3 linked regions of the Marinobacterium aestuarii genome follow. The protein of the gene in region 3 binds, or shares a complex with, the protein of the main gene of each other region. Links are inferred from orthologs where the notes say so. Each region holds a gene or a part of one and is shown on either strand. Other genes may lie near its edges. The genes, in order: tsaE, tsaB and tsaD.

Evidence for each region.
Region 1: the proteins of tsaD (region 3) and tsaE are in contact, whole or in part, in a crystal structure (PDB 6N9A), measured with the Thermotoga maritima proteins. The link is inferred for Marinobacterium aestuarii from one-to-one orthologs. Residues at the interface, in WP_004082750.1 of Thermotoga maritima: Cys10, Asp11, Arg49, His50, Leu82, Gly84, Gly135, Gly136, Glu154, Thr155, Leu156, Asp157, Asp158, Ser159, Glu162, Asp165, Lys166, Arg169, Leu170, Tyr175, Lys213, Thr214, Leu217, Tyr218, Gln221, Arg222, Asn324; in WP_004082108.1 of Thermotoga maritima: Leu37, Gly38, Lys46, Lys57, Val59, Lys60, Ser61, Thr63, Phe64, Thr65, Leu66, Met67, Val69, Pro71, Tyr82, Arg83, Leu84, Asp86, Asp88, Phe89, Asp93, Ile128, Asp130, Glu131, Arg134.
Region 2: the proteins of tsaD (region 3) and tsaB are in contact, whole or in part, in a solved structure (PDB 4WQ4), measured with the Escherichia coli proteins. The link is inferred for Marinobacterium aestuarii from one-to-one orthologs.

The regions. Positions count from the first base shown.
Region 1 is NZ_CP015839.1:4,021,190-4,028,311, reverse strand. Bases 4,200-7,087 are described here. They hold tsaE (tRNA (adenosine(37)-N6)-threonylcarbamoyltransferase complex ATPase subunit type 1 TsaE), read left to right. Parts: upstream 4,200-5,341; coding sequence 5,342-5,833; downstream 5,834-7,087. Other genes in these bases: A8C75_RS17510 (N-acetylmuramoyl-L-alanine amidase), read left to right, coding at 5,851-7,087; A8C75_RS17520 (bifunctional ADP-dependent NAD(P)H-hydrate dehydratase/NAD(P)H-hydrate epimerase), read left to right, coding at 4,200-5,298. Also shown: A8C75_RS17540 (HDOD domain-containing protein), read right to left, coding at 1-759; small ribosomal subunit biogenesis GTPase RsgA, read right to left, coding at 775-1,809; orn (oligoribonuclease), read left to right, coding at 1,949-2,533; tRNA epoxyqueuosine(34) reductase QueG, read right to left, coding at 2,560-3,720; more of A8C75_RS17520, read left to right, coding at 3,778-4,199; more of A8C75_RS17510, read left to right, coding at 7,088-7,122. UniProt on the Escherichia coli protein: Required for the formation of a threonylcarbamoyl group on adenosine at position 37 (t(6)A37) in tRNAs that read codons beginning with adenine.
Region 2 is NZ_CP015839.1:1,268,003-1,275,013, forward strand. Bases 1-2,777 are described here. They hold tsaB (tRNA (adenosine(37)-N6)-threonylcarbamoyltransferase complex dimerization subunit type 1 TsaB), read left to right. Parts: upstream 1-935; coding sequence 936-1,619; downstream 1,620-2,777. Other genes in these bases: mpl (UDP-N-acetylmuramate:L-alanyl-gamma-D-glutamyl-meso-diaminopimelate ligase), read left to right, coding at 1-139; A8C75_RS05565 (flavin prenyltransferase UbiX), read left to right, coding at 136-771; A8C75_RS05575 (undecaprenyl-diphosphate phosphatase), read left to right, coding at 1,622-2,422; A8C75_RS05580 (hypothetical protein), read left to right, coding at 2,504-2,777. In the rest of the region: more of A8C75_RS05580, read left to right, coding at 2,778-2,785; A8C75_RS05585 (class I SAM-dependent methyltransferase), read left to right, coding at 2,863-3,660; glycerol-3-phosphate 1-O-acyltransferase PlsB, read right to left, coding at 3,663-5,975; A8C75_RS05595 (SlyX family protein), read right to left, coding at 5,977-6,192; A8C75_RS24175 (cold-shock protein), read left to right, coding at 6,384-6,827; A8C75_RS05605 (DsbA family protein), read right to left, coding at 6,848-7,011. UniProt on the Escherichia coli protein: Required for the formation of a threonylcarbamoyl group on adenosine at position 37 (t(6)A37) in tRNAs that read codons beginning with adenine.
Region 3 is NZ_CP015839.1:1,026,503-1,033,515, forward strand. The notes cover bases 919-3,697. They hold tsaD (tRNA (adenosine(37)-N6)-threonylcarbamoyltransferase complex transferase subunit TsaD), read left to right. Parts: upstream 919-1,683; coding sequence 1,684-2,712; downstream 2,713-3,697. Other genes in these bases: A8C75_RS04460 (GatB/YqeY domain-containing protein), read right to left, coding at 919-1,151; rpsU (30S ribosomal protein S21), read right to left, coding at 1,219-1,434; plsY (glycerol-3-phosphate 1-O-acyltransferase PlsY), read right to left, coding at 2,955-3,545. In the rest of the region: dnaG (DNA primase), read right to left, coding at 1-669; more of A8C75_RS04460, read right to left, coding at 702-918; folB (dihydroneopterin aldolase), read left to right, coding at 3,915-4,271; folK (2-amino-4-hydroxy-6-hydroxymethyldihydropteridine diphosphokinase), read left to right, coding at 4,271-4,789; A8C75_RS04490 (tRNA nucleotidyltransferase/poly(A) polymerase-related protein), read right to left, coding at 4,844-5,983; thiosulfate sulfurtransferase GlpE, read right to left, coding at 5,983-6,300; A8C75_RS04500 (symmetrical bis(5'-nucleosyl)-tetraphosphatase), read right to left, coding at 6,293-7,013.

The sequences.
Region 1 (7,122 bases), 3.0 Mb from region 3 along the record:
GCGCGGGTCACTCAGGCTGCGCTGGTGCAGTTTGTCCAGAGTGCGGCGCGAGGGTGAGGTTTCATTGTCCAGCGCAGCGATAATCAGCGGGGGCAACTGCCAGGCCTGGGCCAGCCCCAGTGATATCTGCTGGACGCTGCAGCCCAGGGTTTCGATCTGCGCATCAATGGGGTCCAGCCCTGCGTCACGGATACGGCAGTGGATGCGGTGCATGTGCAGCGGCGCGTGGCGCCACAGGGACCAGAAACCCACGCCATAGCACAGGGCCGCGACCCAGCCTTTTTCGGCGTAGGTGGCATGGCGTGCCCGCAGCCACTGGACACACTGGGTGGCGGCGTGATGGCTGTTGGCGATGGCGCGAAAATACTGCAGTTCGGCGCTGCAGCTGGCATGCAGGCGCAAGGCTTCGCACTCCTTGGCCAGCTGCCCGAGGCGCTCCATGCCCAGTGAGCCGATGGCGTGGTCGATACCGGTGACGTCCGAGCCTTTGCGGGCATGCAGCGCCTGGGCCAGGCGTACCACCTGCAGGCAGAGCACGGGGTCGGCCTTGATGATGGCGGTAATGCTCATCAGGGTGCCGCGATCGGATGCCGTTTCGCGCTTCAGACGCTGCAGGCTGGAGAGCCGGGTAGGCAGTGGGCGGTCGGCCAGGTATGTGGTCCAGGCGGTGGCACTGAACAGAGGCTGCTCCAGTGCTTCAGTGCCGTCTGCGCTGTCGTTGGCGTTGTCGTCTGCTGCGTCGCTGGACGGATCATGCATCGAGAGGCCCTGTTGTCAGTGACTGCTATTCGGTGCCAGCAAGGTCTGGCGGATATGCTGAAAGCTGCGTACCCGGGTGGCGCTGATTTCGTTCTGCTCGATCGCACCCTTGATGGCGCAGCCCGGTTCCTGTTCGTGGCGGCAATCCCGAAAACGGCACAGGCCCAGGTAGGGGTGAAACTCGCGAAAGCCTTCGATCAGGCGTTCCGGTTCCAGATGCCAGAGGCCAAATTCGCGGATGCCGGGGGAGTCGATCAGGTCGCCGCCATCGGGGAAGTGAAACAGGCGCGCCGTGGTGGTGGTGTGGCGGCCCTTGCGGGTCTGGGCGGAGAGCTCGCCGACACGGATATCGACACCCGGCAACAGGCTGTTGATCAGGGATGACTTGCCCACGCCCGACTGGCCGACAAAGACGCTGACGCGGCCGTCTAGCATTGCCTTGAGCTCGGTCAGGGCGTCGTCGCCATTGGCCGAGGTGGTCAGTATCTTGTATCCGATGCGCTGGTAGGTATCGAGCATGGCCAGGAGTTCGTCGCGATTGCCGTCGTGCAGCAGGTCGGACTTGTTGAGCAGAATCACCGGTTCGATACCGCTGAGCTCAGATGCCACCAGGTAACGGTCAACCAGGTTGGCAAAGGGGGTGGGTTCCACCGCGATAGTGACGACGATAAAGTCGATATTGGCCGCCACCGGGCGCAGTTCGCCCTGGGGGTTGGGGCGTACCAGCTCTGTCTGGCGTGGCAGTTGTGCCACCACGACGCCGCCTTCGGTGCCGGCGCGCCAGATGATGCGATCGCCGGTGACCAGCTGGCCGAGGTTGGTGCGCATATGGCAGCGGGTAATGATGCCGGCCTGTTCACCGTCCAGGCCTTCGACATCCACCTGACGGCCGAAATGGGAAATGATCAGGCCGTGCTGTTCCTGTCCCAGCTCGCCACCTTCCAGCTGCTCGTCCACGACATCGTCGCGTTTGCTGGCGCGGGCGGTACGCTCCTGCTGGATCTTTTCTACCCGCCAGGACTGGCGGCGGGTCAGTTTGCGCTTAGACATCAATCTCCCGGCTGCGCCCTGTGGCACGGACAAGGATTCGTGGCCTGCGGTGCAGCGCTTTCGTAGGTATTCGGATAGGGCGTAAGGTATTCTATTCCGGATCAAATTAGTAGTGGCCAGCGCAGGAGAGCGGCGTCCCATGAGCAATAGTAATCAGTCCGACAGTACCCCTAACGACAGTAATTCACGCAGCACCAATCTTATCTGGATCGACCTGGAAATGACCGGCCTCGAGCCTGAGTACGACACCATTATCGAGATCGCTACCATAGTGACGGACGCAAACCTCAATCTGATTGCCGAGGGCCCGAGCCTTGCGGTGCATCAGAGCGATGCAGCGCTCGAGGCCATGGATGAGTGGTGCACACGCCAGCATGGCCAGTCGGGTCTTACCCAGCGGGTGCGCGAAAGTGTGTTTGGCGAGCGCGACGCCGAGCTGCAGACGCTGGAATTCCTGCAAAAGCATGTGGACCAGGGAGCCTCCCCCATGTGCGGTAACAGCATCGGCCAGGACCGGCGTTTCCTGGACAAGTACATGCCGGAACTCGAGGCCTTCTTTCATTACCGCAATCTGGATGTCAGTACTCTTAAAGAGCTGGCCAGACGCTGGAAACCCGAGGTACTGGAGGGCGTTAAAAAGAAGGGTTCGCACCTGGCGCTGGATGATATCCGCGATTCCATCAGTGAGCTCAGCCATTACCGGCAGCACTTTATCAAGCTCTGAGTGCTGCTTGCATTGGCAAAACGGGATCAGTCCGCCAGCTTGCGGGCACGGGGGTGATCCAGGATGGGGTGTGCAGGGTGCATCCCAACAGCGCGCGCCACCTCTGTGGTGTGGGTGGCTGCGCGCTCTTGCAACTGCGCCAGCGCCCACTGCACATGCTCCTGCACCAGGGGCGAGGGGTCGGATAGCCTGGCCTGGAGCGCGGCTATCACCTCTGCGCCACCGTTGCTGTTGCCCAGCGCTATGGCAATATTTCGCAGCCAGCCCTGGTAACCGGTGCGCCGAATGGCCGAGCCTTCGGTCTTGTGCAGAAACTGGGCTTCATCCCAGCCAAATAGCTCGGTCAGGTCTATATCGTCCAGCTGGTGGCGGGGCTTGAAGTCCGTTTCAGTGCTGTGGCTGGCAAAGCGGTTCCAGGGGCAGATCAGCTGGCAGTCGTCGCAGCCAAAGATGCGATTACCCATCAGCGGGCGCAGCTCGGGGTCGATGCTGCCCTTGTACTCGATGGTCAGGTAGGAGATGCAGCGCCTGGCATCCAGTACATGGGGTGCCGGAAATGCCTGGGTCGGGCAGACGTCCATGCAGGCGCTGCAGCGGCCACAGTGATCCTCGGTGTAGGGCGCATCCACCGGCAGCGGCAGGTCGATGAACAGCTCGCCCAGCAGAAACCAGGAGCCGGCTTCGCGGTTGAGGATCAGGCTGTGCTTGCCCTGCCAGCCGATACCGGCTTCGCGGGCCAGCGGGCGTTCCAGCACAGGGGCGCTGTCGACAAAGGCGCGATATCCCAGGGTTTCGCAGGCCTCCTCGATGCGCTGGCCCAGGCGGGTCAGGCGCTTGCGCAGGGTCTTGTGGTAATCACGCCCAAGGGTGTAGCGGGCTATATAGGCCTTGTCGGGCTGCTTTAGGATTTTCAGTGTCTGGGTGTCGGGGGGCAGGTAGTCCATGCGTACCGAGATAATGCGCTGCGTGCCCGGCACCAGCAGTGACGGGTCCAGCCGTTTTTCGAAGTGGTTTTCCAGATAGCCCATGTCGCCCTGATAGCCCTGATCGAGCCAGGCCTGCAACTTGGGGCCTTCGGCTGAAAGGTCGGTGCCGGTAATGCCACACTGCTGAAAACCGAGTTCCTGCGCCCAGTTTTTAATCTGCGCGGCCAGTTGGCTGAGCTGTTCAGGTGAAAGCCGGTTCATGACGTGTATCGTCCGCCGGACGATCCTTTATAATGTGGCCAATTCAAGGAGATACCTATGCCTGTCATGAGAGCGGAACTGCCGGCCACATTATACACGGCACAACAAAGTCGCGCGCTGGATCAGACCGCCATCGAACAATACGGCCTGCCGGGCTTCAAGCTGATGCAGCGTGCCGGCCATGCGACCTTCGCGACCCTGCTGCATCATTGGCCGCAGCTGCAGTCGCTGACCATTCTGTGCGGTAGCGGCAATAACGGCGGCGATGGCTTTGTGGTCGCGGGTCTGGCGCATCAGCGTGGGCTAGATGTGCAGCTGCTCTGTGTGGGTGATGATGATTTTGAACGCAAGCTGCGGGGTGAGGCGCTGGATGCCTGGCGCTGGAGCCAGGCGCTGGGCGTGGAAGCTCAGGCCTATACGTCTGAACTAGAGCTGCGCGGTGAGGTGCTGGTGGACGCCATGCTGGGTACTGGCCTTGCCGGGCCGGTGCGCGGTGCAGCGGAGCGGGCGATTCGGCACTGCAACCGCAGTCCGCAGCCGGTGCTGGCGGTGGATATTCCTTCCGGGCTGTGCAGTGATACAGGCGCGGTACTCGGAATGGCAGTTCGGGCTGCGGTGACCATCACTTTTATTGGTCTCAAGCAGGGGCTCTTTACCCATCAGGCGGTGGATTATACCGGCCAGGTGGAGTTTGACGGCCTGCTGGTACCGGAAGCTGTGTATGAGGATGTGCCGGTCAGTGCTTTTCGCACCCAGACCGAAGATCTGGCCCAGGCGCTGGGGCCCCGTCGTCGCAGCAGTCACAAGGGCGATTCCGGTCATGTCATGGTCATTGGCGGTGATCTGGGGTTTGGTGGCGCGGGTATTCTCGCCGCCCAGGCGGCGTTGCGCAGTGGCGCAGGCCTGGTTTCCCTGGCCATCAGGCCTGAATATGTGTCGGCCGCGCTGGCGCGTCAGCCCGAGCTGATGGTGCACGGCGTGAATTCCGGTCAGGATCTGGAGCCGCTACTGGAACGGGCGGATATTCTGGTGATAGGGCCGGGCCTGGGGCGCAATGCCTGGGGTGATCAGCTGCTGCTGCAGGCCCTGCAGAGCGAAAAACCCATGGTGGTGGACGCCGATGGCCTGAATCTGCTGGCTGAGAAAAACTGGCTGCACAGCGCCCGGCGCGCCAACTGGATACTGACGCCGCACCCGGGCGAAGCCGCCCGCCTGCTGGCCGATGATGCCGCTGCTGTGAACCAGGACCGATTTGCCTCCGTTGAGCGACTGCAGGCAAACTGCGGTGGCGTGGCGGTGCTCAAGGGCGCCGGAACCCTGAGCTGCGATGGCGATGCGCTGCATCTGTGCGCGGCGGGCAACCCCGGCATGGCAGTGGGTGGCATGGGGGATGTGCTGGCCGGTATCATCGGCGGTTTATGGGCGCAGGGGCTCAAGCCCGTCGATGCGGCGCGCCTGGGGGTTTATGTACATGCCCGTGCAGGCGATATGCAGGCCGCGGAGTGCGGTGAGCGCGGTCTGCTGCCGGGAGATCTGTTGCCGCGCATCCAGGCGCTGGTGAGCGGACTGCACGAATAAGTTTATCCGGGCCGGATGCCGGTTCAGCTAGCGGATCAATACGATGACAGAACGATTTGTATACGGCGCCAGGCATGAAGACGCCATGGTGAACTTTGGTGAGGTGCTGGGGCGGGCCTGCGCCGGGCGCGGGATCCTATTCCTGCACGGGGATCTGGGGATGGGCAAGACCACGCTCTGTCGTGGGATCTTGCGTGCCTATGGCCACCATGGTTCGGTCAAAAGTCCGACCTATACTTTGGTGGAACCCTATGATCTGGGGGGGCGCAGGTTGTATCATTTCGATCTGTATCGTCTGGCAGACCCTGAAGAGCTTGAGTATCTGGGGATCAGGGACTATTTCGAAGACGACGACCTCTGTCTGATTGAGTGGCCCCAGCGGGGCGCGGGCTGGTTGCCGCGACCGGATCTGGAGGTGACAATCTCGGTCGAAGGTCAGGGGCGCAGTATTGAGTGCCATGCACAGACAGCACGGGGACAGCAGATTCTGGCGTCTTTGCTAGCGGACAATGACCGGATCGCAAAACAGGGGTAACGCGGTTGAGGGGCAGGATGAAGGGGATTTTGGGGGTTCTGGCAGCACTGCTGCTGGGCACTCCGGCGATGGCGGCTGAAATCAAGAATGTGCGCATCTGGCTCGCGCCGGACCATACACGTCTGGTGTTTGATCTCTCGGGACCGGTGAAACACAAGGTGTTTAGTCTGGATAACCCTGATCGCCTGGTGGTGGACATGGAAGACTCGCGCCTGCTGGCGAATCTTGATCGATTGGGACTGCAGGACAGCCCTGTCAGCAACATGCGCGAGTCGCGCCAGGCCGACGGTACCCAGCGTTTCGTGCTGGATCTGAACAGCACTGTAAAACCCCGCAGTTTTACGCTGGCGCCCAATGATCAGTACGGTCACCGATTGGTGCTGGATTTGTTGAAAACCGGTGCCGACAAGCCCGCGCCTGTGCCGGTGCAGCAACCTGCCGCGGTGGCCGCTGCAACGGGTACGCTGCGCGACGTAGTGGTGGCCATTGATGCGGGTCATGGTGGCGAGGATCCCGGCGCGCTGGGGCCCGGCGGCCTGCGTGAAAAAGATGTGGTTATCGCCATCGCCAAGGAAGTGTACCGGCGCCTGGATGCGACGCCTGGCTACAAGCCGGTGATGGTGCGCAAAAGTGACTATTACGTCAGCCTGCGCGGGCGTACCAAACTTGCCCGTGAACATAACGCCGACCTTTTCGTGTCCATTCATGCCGATGCCTTCAAGGATTCCCGAGCCAATGGCGCGTCCGTCTGGGTGATTTCAGACCGTGGCGCCACCGGTGAGGTCGGTCGCTGGCTGGCCCAGAAAGAAAACAGTGTGGATGCCATCGGTGGTGTGGTCAGCCTGGACGACAAAGATGAAGTCCTGGCCGGTGTGCTGCTGGATATGTCCATGACCTTCAGCATGGAAGGCAGTCGCCAGGTGGCAGACCGGGTACACAAGAACATTGGCAAGTTTGCCCGCATGCACAAGCCGTTTGTTGAGCAGGCGGGTTTCGTGGTGCTGAAGTCCCCTGGCATCCCGTCGATTCTGGTGGAAACCGGGTTTATCTCCAACCCGGACGAAGCCCGCAAGCTGAAGTCGAGCAAGTACCAGAGTCAGATGGCCGTGGCCATCACCGAGGGTGTGAAAGACTACTTCTGGCACCGGCCGCCGGCCATGACACATCTGGCTCACCGCAAGAACGGCGGTGGCCAGCTGGCGTCCCTGTCTGATCGCACGCACAAGGTGTCCCGCGGCGATACGCTGTCGGTGATTGCCGTGCGCAACGGCGTGTCCCTCTCGGCGCTG
Region 2 (7,011 bases), 240 kb from region 3 along the record:
TGATACCGCAGCCTTGATCGAGGAACTGGTGCGCGAAGCCCGTAGCGGCAGCCATATTCTGGTCATGAGCAATGGCGGCTTTGAGGGCATTCATCAGCGTCTGGTGCAGGCGTTGCGCGAACGGGAGGCCCTGGCATGAGTCAGAGCGATCCGCGCCGCATCACCCTGGCCATTACCGGAGCCTCAGGGGCTCAGTACGGTCTGCGGCTGTTGCAGTGTCTGGTGGCGGCGGATATTCAGGTCATGCTGATGATTTCCAAGGCCGCCCAGGTGGTGATCGCCACCGAAACCGACTTGGCATTGCCGGGCCGGCCGGACGAACAGCAGGTTTGCTTGAGCCAGCTGTACGGCGCCAAATCGGATCAGATTAGGGTGTTCGGGCGCGAGCAGTGGATGGCGCCGGTGGCGTCGGGTTCAGGCGCGCCTTCGTCCATGGTGGTCTGTCCCTGCAGCACCGGCTGCCTGTCGGCCATTGCCACCGGCGCCAGCAACAACCTGATCGAACGTGCCGCCGATGTGGCGCTCAAGGAGCGGCGTCAGCTGATACTGGTTCCCCGCGAGGCGCCCTATTCGGAGATTCACCTGGAGCACATGCTCAAGCTCACCCGCATGGGTGTGGTGGTGGTGCCGGCGAGTCCTGGTTTCTATCATCGGCCGCAGTCGGTAGAGGACATGGTGGACTTCATCGTCGCCCGTATCCTTAACCAGCTGGGGGTTGAGCAGACGCTGCTGCCCCGCTGGGGGGAAGGGTTGCTCTCATCCAGGGATTGACCCCGGTAATGAAATGTAACAGTGCCGAGGGTAGAATGCCGGCTGTCTAATCGTCAGGCTGTTGTGCGCCGTTGTTGTGCCAGCTCTGAATTTGCCGGGTCTGTGTTCGCTGTGTTTGCTGGCGCGGGGCCTGTGCCTAAAAGTTTGTGTTCAAGAAGGTCGTAATGAGCAAGATACTCGCACTGGATACCTCCACCGACGCCTGTTCCGTTGCCCTCTGGCAGGACGGTGAAGTGGTGGAAGATTTTCGCGTAGTGCCGCGTAAGCATATACAGCTGCTGCTGCCCATGGCAGACGCCCTGCTGAGTGAGGCGGGCTTGAGTGCCCGTGATCTGGATGCGGTGGCCTTTGGTCGCGGGCCTGGCTCCTTTACCGGTATTCGTATCGCTACGGGAATTGCCCAGGGGCTGGCGTTTGCAGCGGATATACCGGTTTTGCCGGTCTCCACACTGGCGGCCATGGCGCTGGAACAGGGGCGCTTGCTGGGGGCTGAGCGGGTGATCGCAGCCCTGGATGCGCGCATGGATGAAATCTACTGGTGTGCCTATCGGCTGGAAAATGGCCTGCCCGAAGCCATGCTGGATGAGCAGGTTTGTGCCGCCTCCGAGTTAAGGTTAATGGAAGATGCGCGCTGGCAGGGCGTCGGCCCCGGTTTCAATTATCTGGCGGACATGAGTGCTGCGGTGCAGGCGGCTATTACCGCGCCTGTGCTTGAGGTGTACCCAAGGGCCAGTGCGATGCTGCCGATTGCAGCGCGGGATCTGGCCTGCGGGCGAGGACTGGCACCTGAGGATGGGCTGCCGGTGTATATTCGTGAAGGTGGCTGGAAGAAAAAGGAACAGCAGTAAACATGGATATTTATCAGGCCATTATGCTGGCCGTGATTCAGGGATTGACCGAGTTTTTGCCGATTTCGAGTTCCGCCCATCTTATTCTTCCCTCGCAGTTGTTTGGCTGGCCTGATCAGGGTCTGGCCTTTGATGTCGGGGTGCATGTCGGCACCCTGGTGGCGGTGATGTTCTATTTTCGTGCGGACCTGGCGCGACTGATTAGCGCCTGGTACCGCTCTCTTGGCGGCACCCGCACGGCGGACTCGGCCCTGTCCTGGTATCTGCTGCTGGCAACGTTGCCGGCGGTATTTGCGGGCTTTTTCCTCAGCAATATGATCGAGCACCTTGCCCGCTCGATTCTGGTGATCGCAGGCACCACGCTGATCTTTGGCGCCCTGCTGGGCTGGGCGGACAGCCGGCGCCAGGAAGTGCGTACACTGGTAAACCTGGGCCCTAGGGATGCGCTCTGGATCGGTCTGGCCCAGGCCATGGCGCTGATTCCGGGTACATCCCGTTCCGGTATTACCATGACCGCAGGTCTGATGCTGGGATTTGATCGCGATGCTGCGGCGCGTTTTTCCTTCCTGCTGTCCATTCCGATTATCGTTGGCGCCGGTGTTTTCAAGGGCATTGATCTGGCGCAGTCAGGCTCCGCCGCCAGCTGGGAACTGGTAGGGCTGGGTGCCGTGCTGGCGGCACTCAGTGCCTGGGCCTGTATCTGGCTGTTTCTGAGCTGGCTGAACCGTATTGGCATGCTGCCCTTCGTTATCTACCGGCTGTTGCTGGGTGTGGCCTTGCTGGTGGTGTATTTCGCCGCTTAATAGGCTCTGGCCGAGCGTTGGCGTTTATTTCCGGCGCGTTATTGGCGATACTGGAATCCCTTAATGCGCCAGACTTGATGTATGCAGATAGGTTCCAGTTTTCGCCTGCCGGCACCCCGGGCGGCGCTCAAGCGTCGCCAGGCTGATCGCAGCGCCACCGAGCCGCAGGAGCTGGTGCGTGAAGGGGAGTGGGAGCCGCGTCTGGCGAGCCAGGGACAAGGACGTCGGCGTGATGCCCAGGCTGATGCGCACTTTGCCTCGCTGGATTATCACAGTCAGCGCGCGCTGCTGGCTTATGATGCTACCCAGTCGCGCAATCCCTCGGGCCTGGCCGATGTGGCCTTTGTCGATGTGCTGATCTGACGGTCAGCCCCCGCACCTTATTTATCCGCAGCGCGCCAAAGCTGCCCCTGAATAGACCTCCTCATATAGACCTCTTCATGACAGAATCCGCCAGTCTTGCCGTTGAGTACACTCACCCCGAACACCTAACCCGCGCCCGGGAATTGTCTGAGCAGCTGGGGCTGAACTTACTCTGTGGCGCAGATCTTGGCCGCTGTGACTATGAGTCGCTGCTGCGTGTTACCCGCGAGGGGCTGCAGTTGCAGCCCACCGGGCGCAAGGCGCCAGGTCCTGTGTGGGTGGATTTTGTTGGCGGAGCCGTGGCCCATCGGCGGCTGCACGGTGGCGGCTCCGGCCAGCTGATAGCCAAGGCCGTGGGCGTGCGCCAGGGCGTGCGCCCCAGGGTGGCGGATGTGACCGCGGGCCTTGGGCGCGACAGCTTTGTGCTGGCGAGCCTTGGCTGCGAGGTGCAGCTGATTGAACGTGTTCCGGTTATTCAGTTGCTCTTGGCCGACGGCCTGGGCCGGGCTCGGCAGGATGATCTGGAGGTGGCAGAAATTGTCGCCCGCATGCAGCTGATAGAGGCGGACAGCATTACCTGGCTGGCCGAGCAGGCGGGGCGTGAAGACAGACCCCAGGTGGTCTATGTGGATCCGATGTTTCCGCACTCGGACAAGAGCGCCCTGGTGAAAAAGGAAATGCGGCTGTTCCGCGATCTGGTGGGCGATGATGCCGATGCCGGCCTCTTGCTGGAGGCCGCTCTTGCGGCGGCGGCCAACCGGGTGGTGGTGAAGCGCCCGCGCAAGGCGCCGGTGATTCCGGGCCCGGCCCCCAGTGTGCAGCTGGCGGGCAAGTCCAGTCGTTACGATATTTATGCGCTGAAAAAGCTGGCTTAGGTTCAGCCCTCAAGTGAGCGCTGGCTTTGGTCGTCCAGTTGCTGGTCGATGAAGCTCAGTCGGCGCTCTGTCAGCAGGCCGCGGGCCTGTTTCATCAGGCCATCGAGTGAGACCCGTGGCTGAATCTGGCTGCCCTTGAACTGCAGTATCTCCCGATCGATCAGCTGCTCAACAAATCCGCTCAGTACCCGCTTGTCGGCATATTCCGCCGAATCAAAACCAAACTCGCGCTGCAGCTTTGCTGCCAGTTGCAGCGACCTTTCCATCAGTTCGTCCTGCTCCAGCGCCTTGTAGCGCTGCAGTATTCTGCACAGCAGGTAATAGCGCAGCAGTACGGGCTCGGCGTTGCGCATCAGGCACAGGGCGGTATCGCTGTCGCAGGCGCGCAGCTGTTTGCCCTCGCGTGTCAGCAGGCCCTGATCCAGCAGGCTCTGGCGCAACTGTGCCGCCACGGCGCTGAAGTTTGGCTCCGGCCAGGGCAGGAACAGCTCGGCCTGCAGGTAGGGATAGAGTACCCGCAACATGCGGGTAATCAGCTGTGGCAGCGGTTTGGCGCTGCGCCTGACCAGCAGCAGGCACAGGCCCGGCAGCACGAACAGGTGCATCATATTGTTGCGATAAAAGGTCATTTCCCGCCCCTGGGCCGGCTCCAGCCGTACCTGGTTACCGGACTGTTCGAGCTGTTTGCGGTCGCGGGCGCGGGTGATCCAGTGGGCCGGGGCTTCGGGCGGTACGCTCGCAGGCGCGTTGGGCAGGCGCTGTGCAAGCTGACGCAGCTGGTCGCACTGCAGGGCCAGGCTGTCGCTATCCAGTATCAGTTGGGGCTGCCCCAGCATTACGGTTGCCAGCACGCCCGTTTCGGTCAGTACGGCGGCCTGGTTGATGCGCTCCAAGAGCTGCCGGCCTAAGGCATGGGCCTGGGGGCGGGTGGGCAGGTGTGGATTGACCGCATCGGCCAGTGCAATGGGCTCGCCGATACTGACAGACACCCGACCGAAGCGCTGGCGCAGCACCTGCCAGACGCTTTGTAGACTATTGAGGGTGCCCGGGTGGCGGCTGTTGTCACCGCTGAGTTCGCGCTGATAGCTATGGGCTTCGACCACCCGGTCGTAGCCGATCCAGACGGGCACCAATGCCACCGGGCGTTCCGGGCTGGCGCACCAGGCATCCAGCGTCATGTTCAGCAGCCCGGTGCGGGCGGGTAGCAGGCGACCGGTGCGGCTGCGGCCACCCTCGATAAAATACTCCAGGGCGTGGCCGTGGCGCGACATCAGGGCCAGGTACTGCTGGTAGAGTGCGCGGTAGAGGCCATCGTTCTGAAAGCTGCGGCGCATGAAGATGGCGCCGCCGCGTTTGAGAATCGGGCCTATGATCGGTATGTCCAGATTGTCGCCGGCGGCAACGTGGGGCAGCATCAGACCGTGGCGGTACAGCGCCCAGGACAGCAGCAGATAGTCCATGTGGCTGCGGTGGCAAGGCAGGTATACCAGCTGGTGGTCCAGGGCGCGCTCGCGCAGCCGGTCGAGCCCGAGGATTTCAACATCGTCGTAGAGTCGGCGCCAGGTGGCATTGAGCAGTGGGTGCAGTAGTCTTGCAGTGACCGGGCTGAAGTTGGCCGCAATGCGCTGCAGTTCGCGTGCCGCATAGCGGCTGGCCTGGTGAATGTTTTCACGCTTTTCCCGGGCCCTGGTTGCGATGGCCTGCTGTACCCCGGGGTGATGCAGGATCATGCTCATCAGTGTACGGCGATGGGATAGATCCGGGCCGACCACGGCACGGCGCCGGGTACGAAAGTGCTGCAGCAGCAACAGGCTGGCCTTGCGGGTCAGGGTGGTGGCATCCGGGGTGCTGTTAACCAGGTCCTGCAGCTGCAGCGGCGGGTCTATCTGAATCAGGCTCTGGCGGCCGTTGATCAGCAGCTGCATCAGGCGTCCGATGCGTCCTCCCTGATCCCAGGCCTCGGCGTACATGAGATTGAGCCAGGATGTTTCGCGGATGGGCAGGCGGCCATGGAAAATGGACACCGGGATCAGCTCAATCTTGTATTGCGGGTCCTGCAGGCTCTGCTGGCAGAGTTCGCTCAGGTGTTGCTTCAGTACCTGCTGGCCACCGCTGCGGGCAAAAATGATCTGTTCGGTCTTAATGTCCACACCGGCGCGGCGGGCCTGCTCAAGCAGCAGCTGCACATGACTCCAGCGATCGCTTTCCAGTACATAGCGTACCCGCGGGCCGCCGTGCAGGTGGGCGCTGCCCAGAGTGGTGGCGGTAACCATCCAGGACAGTAGCGGGCGGCCGACCAGCTCGAGCAGCTTCATATCAGTAGTGCGGTGGCGGTGGTTCGTCGGCCATATCATCGGCCGATGCCGGTGCCGGTGCCAGCTGTTTGACCTGGCCGCTAAGGGCTTTGACCATGCTGGTAAGGCGCTGAATCTCGATATCCTGGCGTGCCACTATTGCATTAAGCGTATCGAGGGTGTCTTCCTGAAAGGCGATCCGGGACTCCAGATCGTCCAGCCGTGGTGTGTCACTCATGTGCAATTGGTTCCGTGCAGGCGTGAAGGTTACAGTCTAAATCAGCCAGTATTCTACAGATAATAGTCTATTAAAAGGCTTAAGCTGTTGAAAAAATACGCAAAATTCGCTATATGTGGCGATCGTCCCCCGTTCTATTGGTGTGGGCGGGTTTATTTTGATGTAAATGGATTAATACAAGAGATGACTAAATGAGTGGTAATCAACTGATACGCGGCCTTGTTGTCAGCGCTTTAGCTGCAGTATTGATTCCGGTTTTATTGGCTGCTGTTGCCAAGGTAGAAGTAGCACTGAGTGTTCCGGTACTGGCGGTAGTCTTTGTGGTTGTTCTGGCGGCTTCCCTAGCGTCGGGATGGGGTGTGAAATCCCAGGCCCAGGCTACTGAAATGGAGTTAAGTGAAGAGGAGTATGATGACGAAAACGATACCCGTGAAACCGGTCAGGTAAAGTGGTTTAACGTATCCAAGGGTTTTGGTTTTATTACGCGTGAGAATGGCGACGATGTATTCGTGCATTTTCGCAACATTCGCGGCCGTGGACACCGTTCGCTGACAGAAGGTCAGCAGGTTCGCTTCAATGTACGCGAAAGCGACAAGGGCTTGCAGGCGGAAGACGTTTCAGTCGCCCGTACCTGACCCCTGTCACAAGGGGGAGCTCAGTGCTCCCCTGTTAATTTCTCCAGCTGCGCAATAATGCCGTCTGCCTGACGGTATCCTGTACTGAGCCAGTGCAGTTCCTCGCCTTGTTGCAGCAGCAGTGTCGGAAATCCCTGTACCCCCAAACTTCCCTTGATTGCCAGGTGTTGCTGCAGCATGCCCT
Region 3 (7,013 bases):
GCCGCCGAAGGCGATAACGCGGCCACGCATGTCCCGGATCGGAAATATGATGCGATCACGAAAACGGTCGTAATGGCTGTTGCGCTCTTCGTTGTGGATCAGCATGCCGGCCTGTTCCAGCGCTTCGATGCGCTGCTTGTCGGCGCCGAGCGCCTGCATCAGGTTGTCCCAGCCGGGCGGGGCATAGCCAATACCGAAGGCCTTGGCTGCCTGGCCACTGAGGCCGCGCCCCTTGAGGTAGCTGACGGCGCTGTCGCGCTGGGGATGCTGGGTCAGTTGCTGCTGATAGAAACGCGCGGCTTCATCGAGAATGCCATAGAGGTCCTTGAGCTGCTTTTCGCGCTGGGCCTGCTGTGGGCTGTTGTTTTCGCGCGGCACTTCCATGCCGGCCAGGCGGGCGAGCTCTTCCACGGCGACGGGGAAGTCGAGGCGATCGTATTCCATCAGGAAGCCGATGGCATTACCGCCGGCGCCACATCCAAAACAGTAGTAGAACTGCTTCTCGGGGCTGACACTGAAGGAGGGTGACTTTTCCTTGTGGAACGGGCAGAGCCCGGAGTAGTTCTTGCCGGCGCGCTTGAGACGTTCAACGCGGCCGTCGACGACGTCAATGATATTGACGCGGGCCAGAAGGTCGTCGATAAAATATTGCGGGATACGACCTGCCATTGCGGACCTGCTGAGAAAGATTCAGCGGGAGTTTAACCGGCTAGCTGGGCTTTTACGAGCTTGGAGACTGCGCCACCATCGGCACGCCCCTGAATTTGTGGCTTGATAATCGCCATCACCTTGCCCATGTCCTGCATAGACTGGGCAGCGGTTGTACTAATGGCCTGGGCAATCAGGTCGGCCAGCTCCTGTTCTGTCAGCGGTTGCGGCAGGAAAGTTTTAATCACCTCCAGCTCCTGGCGCTCTAGGTCTGCCAAATCCTGGCGACCCGCTGTGTCAAACTGCGAGATTGAATCGCGGCGCTGCTTCTGCATCTTGTCGAGCACGGCCAGCACGCGGGTATCATCCAGTTCTATGCGTTCATCAACTTCGATGCGCTTGATCTCAGACATCATCAGGCGGATGGTTCCCAGACGAGCCTTGTCTTTGGCACGCATGGCAGCTTTCATCTCGGCACTGATTTTGAGCTTGAGTTCAGACATCAAACATCCTCTATAGAGCGGTTGCTAGTCGATGGAACAGACTGAATGTACGTTCAACTCCAGTCGATCAGTAAAGGCGTACGCGGCGAGCCTGCTCGCGGGAAACCTTTTTCATGTGACGTTTAACGGCTGCAGCAGCTTTACGCTTGCGAACAGAAGTGGGCTTTTCGTAGAACTCGCGACGACGTACTTCAGCCAGAACACCGGCTTTTTCGCAGGAACGCTTGAAACGACGCAGGGCTACGTCAAATGGCTCGTTTTCTTTAACTTTTACGCTAGGCATCTATCTTGGACCTTGCTGTTACTAGGGTTACGTAGGACTTTTCTACCTCTTCATCGCGGCCTGAAACGGGTACCACGCAGTGGCCACAGTTCTCACAACTTTGATGAAGGCGCAAAATTTTATATCGCAGGGGGCTGGCTGTAAAGTCCAGGCGGTGATATTGAGGCATTTTTGGGTGATAATGCGCCCATTGTGGCCTGGAGGCAGGCCGGTTGGGCGAATCATCTACAGCGATTGGCGGCGATACTGATGCGAGTACTGGGAATCGAAACATCCTGCGACGAAACCGGCGTTGCAATTTATGACAGTGAGCAGGGTCTGTTGGGCGATGCGCTCTACAGCCAGATCGCCATGCACGCCGAGTACGGTGGTGTGGTGCCGGAGCTGGCATCCCGCGATCATGTGCGCAAATTGCTGCCGCTGGTGCGCGAGACCCTGGCGCAGGCGCGGATGGACAAGTCGGAACTCGATGCCATTGCCTATACCGCGGGACCTGGCCTGATAGGGGCGCTCATTGTGGGCGCGTCCACCGCCCGTGCCATGGCGCTGGGGCTGGGTATTCCGGCGCTGGGCGTGCATCACATGGAAGGTCACCTGCTGGCGCCGATGCTGGAAGATACGCCGCCGGCCTTTCCGTTTGTGGCGCTGCTGGTGTCCGGCGGGCACACCCAGCTGGTGCGGGTCGATGGCATAGGTCGCTACGAGCTGCTGGGTGAGTCTCTTGATGATGCCGCCGGTGAAGCCTTCGACAAGGCCGGCAAGATGCTGGGGCTGGATTATCCCGGCGGGCCCGAGATCGCCAAGCTCGCCCGTCACGGCGATGCCACCCGCTTTCGCTTCCCCCGCCCCATGACCGACAGGCCGGGGCTCGATTTCAGCTTTTCCGGCCTCAAGACCTTTACGCTGAACACCGCCAATAAGTTGCGCGATGCTGACGGTCAGCTCGATCCCCAGAGCAAGGCCGATATCGCCGTTGCCTTTGAGGAGGCTGTGGTGGATACCCTGGCCATCAAGTGCAAGCGTGCGCTGCAACAGACCGGCCTGCATCAGTTGGTGATTGCAGGCGGGGTCAGCGCCAATACGCGTTTGCGTGAAAAGCTCGATGAAGTGGTGCGGCGACAGCGGGCGACCCTGTTCTATGCCCGTCCGCGTTTTTGCACCGACAACGGCGCCATGATCGCGTTCGCCGGTTGCCAGCGACTGCTGGCGGGCCAGTCGAATGATCTGAAAATCAGTGTGTTCCCGCGCTGGCCGATGGATACGCTGCCGCCGCTCTGAAGTGCAGGGGGCAAGGGGCACGAAGCAAGGTTAAAGAGGCGAGGTGAAAGGTGAAAGGGGTCATATTCCCGACCCCTATCCGGTTAAATCTGGCTTTGTAATTCGTTATTCGTGATTAGAGCTTTCAGCCGTAAGCTTAAAGCTGTCAGCTTAAGGCTGAAAGCTGCCGGTTTACCAATTACGATTCACCAATCACCAATCACCAATCACCAATCACCGGTCACTCGCGACTCCGGTAACTGCTAAAGCCTGTGTTCCTGGCCGCCAAGCAGGCGCCGAATATTGTCGCGGTGGCGCAGTACCAGTAGCAGGCAGATCAGGCTGATGGCCGCGAGCTGTTCGGGTAGCAGCATAAAGGTTGCCAGCGGCGTGATCAGAGCAGTGCCCACCGATGCCAGCGATGCTGTTTTACCGATGGCCGCCAGCAGCAGCCAGACGCCCAGAGCTATGAGCCCAAGCGGCGGGCTCAGCGCAAGGCAAAGGCCAAAGGTGGTGGCAACACCCTTGCCGCCGCGCATGCGCCCGAACAGCGGGTATATATGCCCGAGCAATACCGCCAGGGCGCAGAGGCCGGTTTGTATCGAGCCAAGGTCTGCATAAAGGGCGAGGCGTACAGCAAGAGCGCCCTTGGCGACATCGCCCAGCAGTGTCAGCACGGCGGCGGTGCGATTGCCCTGACGCAGGACATTGGTGGTGCCAGGGTTGCCGGAGCCAAGCTGCCGCGGGTCTGCAAGCCCCATGCTGCGGCACACCAGTACTGCAGTCGGCACTGAACCCAGCAGATAGGCAAGGGCTGCAAGCAGTATGGGCAACAGGGTTTCCGATCCCGGCATGGGTCTGTCCGCGGGTTGTTCAACGGTGTGATTCTATACCCTAATACCAAACTCGCTGAGATACAAACAGACTGGATACTGTGTTGAATCAACGGCTTGTTGCCTGATCCCGGTGCCTGAGACAACTGCTGACAGGCGCATGCAGTTGCAGCCTTGATTGGGCCGGCGGTAGGATCTGGTGCGTCTGTACGCCAACGGGGTGCAGTCGGTGTTAAACTAGCGGCCTTGAAGTGGGGCCCAGGTCCTGTGTACTTTGGCTGTGGTCCAGGCTGGATTACGGCTGCGCGGGCCAGGCCTGGAAAACAAAGCTGACAGTTATTGTCGGTGGCGCTGAAACCATATCTAAATCAGTAATTTATTGGGTCATACGTGGATATAGTTTACATACGCGAGCTGCAGGTGCAGACCGTGATCGGCATTTACGACTGGGAGCGTGAAGTTCGCCAGGCGGTGAGTCTGGATCTGGAAATGGGCACTGATATTCGTGAGGCTGCGGCCACCGAGGATATTGGCAACACCCTGAACTACAAGTCGGTCTCCAAGCGCCTGATTGCCTTTATCGAGGGCAGCGAGTTTCTGCTGGTGGAAACCATGGCCGAAGAGATAGCGCAGCTGGTCATGCAGGAGTTCGGCGTGCGCTGGTTGCGCCTGCGTCTGGGCAAGCCCGGTGCCATTCGCGGGGCGCGGGATGTTGGTGTGCTGATTGAGCGGGGAGAGGCGTTCTGATGGCACAGGTCTATGTCAGTATCGGCAGCAATATCGAGCGCGAGCACAATATTGCAGCCGGGCTGGACGGGCTGGCAGAATCCTTCGGCGAGCTGACGCTGTCTTCGGTGTTCGAGAGCGAGGCGGTCGGCTTTGCCGGTGATCATTTCTATAACCTGGTGGCGGGCTTCGAGACGACCCTGGCGGTCGGCGAGCTGTCGCGGGAAATCAAGGCCATTGAGGATCGTAACGGGCGTTGCCGCCAGGGGCCCAAATTCAGTGGTCGTACGCTGGATATCGATATCCTGACCTATGATGACGTCTGCGGGCGGGTCGAGGGGGTCGAGTTGCCCCGGGCCGAAATTCTGTTCAATGCCTTTGTGTTGCAGCCGCTGGCGGAAATCGCGCCCCAGGGGCTGCATCCGCTGAACGGGCTGTCCTATGCCGCACTCTGGCAGCAGTATGACAAACAAAAGCAACGACTCTGGGCGGTGGACTTTGTCTGGCAGGGGCGCAGTTTCTCCCGGGCGAAGGTCTAACTCCTCTCGCTTTTCGCAGCTTAAAACTCGCAGCTTAAAGCTTGACGCCGTTAACTACAGCTCGATTCGGGCGCAGGCGTCACGCTGGCGGCGTTTCAACTCTTGCCCCAGCGCTTTGCCCTTGAACCCCTGGCGCATTAGCTCGGCCGGGGCCGTTGCGGTCAGTGCCTCGTGCAGTGCCTGCAGGGAATGCTGTGCAGCGGGTGCATCGACATTGAGCCAGGCGGCCAGGGTGTCGAAGCAGCGGGCGAGGCTGGCGATGCGCTCGGGGCGGCGCAACAGGTCGAGCCCGCTGGCGACGTCGAGGCGGGTGTCACCATCGGCCTGGGACAGTCTTAGCAGGCCCGCGTACTGAGCGCACACCAGCAGGGCCTGATCGCGGAAAGCCTTGGGGGCCTTGAGGCGCAGACAGAGTGCTTCTATGTGCTGGCGCGAGGCGTCTGCTTCGATGCTGGCTATGCGCAGCGCCGCGCAGCAGAGTACTGCAAAGCGCTCGCAGCTCGAGGGCAGCTGTGGCAGCAGTGCTGCCAGCGCCGGCCAGGCCGGATCGCCCTGCAGGGCGGTGAATTCGCCAAAGAGATTGTCGAGTGCACCGCAGCGCTGCAGAACGTCGATAAATACCGCCGGCGAGGGCTCGCCCAGCGCCCGGTCGAATTCCTGCCAGACCCTTTCTGCACTCAAATACCCCAACTCACCGTCTGTGGATAACTGTTGCATCAGCGCCAGGGTTTCATCGGCGATGCTGAAACCCAGCGCGGCATAACGGGCGGCAAAGCGCGCGACGCGAAGCACTCGCAATGGGTCTTCGGCAAAGGCGGGGGATACATGGCGCAGGATGCGCTTTTGCAGGTCTTCCTGTCCGCCATAGGGGTCGCTCAAGCTGCCGTCGGGCGCCTCGGCCATGGCGTTGATGGTGAGGTCGCGGCGCAACAGGTCCTGTTCCAGAGTGACATCGGGGCTGGCGTAATAGACAAAACCACCATAGCCGTGGCCGGACTTGCGTTCGGTGCGGGCCAGGGCGTATTCCTCACCGCTGTGGGGGTGGATGAACACCGGGAAGTCGGCGCCGACCGGTTTGTAGCCCTGGGCGATCATCTGCTCGGCGCTGGCGCCCACGACAACCCAGTCACGGTCATAGATGGGGTAGCCGAGCAGCCGGTCGCGCACGGCGCCCCCCACCAGGTAGATCTGCATCAGCGGCTGCACTTGTCCGGATGTTCTGCCTGCCAGGCTTCAAAGCCGCCATTGAGGCTGTAGACGGCATCAAAGCCGACGTGGGCCAGCTGGGCGGCGGCGTTCTGGCTGCTAAAGCCGTGGTAGCAGCAGACGATCAAGGGCTTGTCCATATCGCTGTCGCGAATGAAATCCTGCAGATTCTCGTTATTCAGCTGTACCGCATTAGTGATGTGGTTCTGGGTGAAGCTGTCGGAGTCGCGAATATCGACGATGGCGGCGCCTTCTTCGATCAGGGCCAGGGCTTGCTGGCCCGAGATGCATTTGAACTCATCCATTGGAAAGTACCTTTTTCTTGGCGGTGCCGGATGTGGGTCTGCGGTTAACGCTGCAATCGCAGGAGTAATAGCGCTGATCTTCCAGCCGCAGGGCGGTGAGGCGATTACCCCAGACGCAGCCGGTATCCAGGGAGAACAGTTGCGGATGCTGCAGGCCGCCTTCAAGCGCGGCCCAATGGCCGAAAATAATGCGCTGCGCATCTGCCTTGCGTGTATGACTGTACCAGGGCTTGAAGCCTTTGGGCTGGGTTTCCAGGCCACCCTTGGCGGCGAAATCCAGCCGGCCTTCGCTGTCGCAAAAGCGCATGCGGGTGAGGTAGTTAGTGATCACCCGGAGTCGGTCCCAGCCCTGTAGTTCCTTGCTCCAGCGATCCGGCGTATTGCCGTACATGTGCTGGAAAAAGCTTTCGGCCTCGGGCCCCCGGAGCACAGCTTCGACTTCCCGGGCGCGATTGCAGGCCTGCTTGAGCGACCAGTCGGGCGGTATGCCGGCGTGCACCATGACATAGTCGAGGGCGTCGTCGTGCACCAGCAGCGGCTGCTGCAATAGCCAGTGCATCAGTTCTTCGCGATCGGGCGCGCCCAGGATAGGGCCCAGGGTGTCACTGCGTCTGGGCTGGGTCACGCCATAGTGGATCGCCAGCAGGTGCAGGTCGTGGTTGCCCAGCACCACCCGGGCCCGATCCCCCAGACTGCGGACGAAGCGCAGGGTT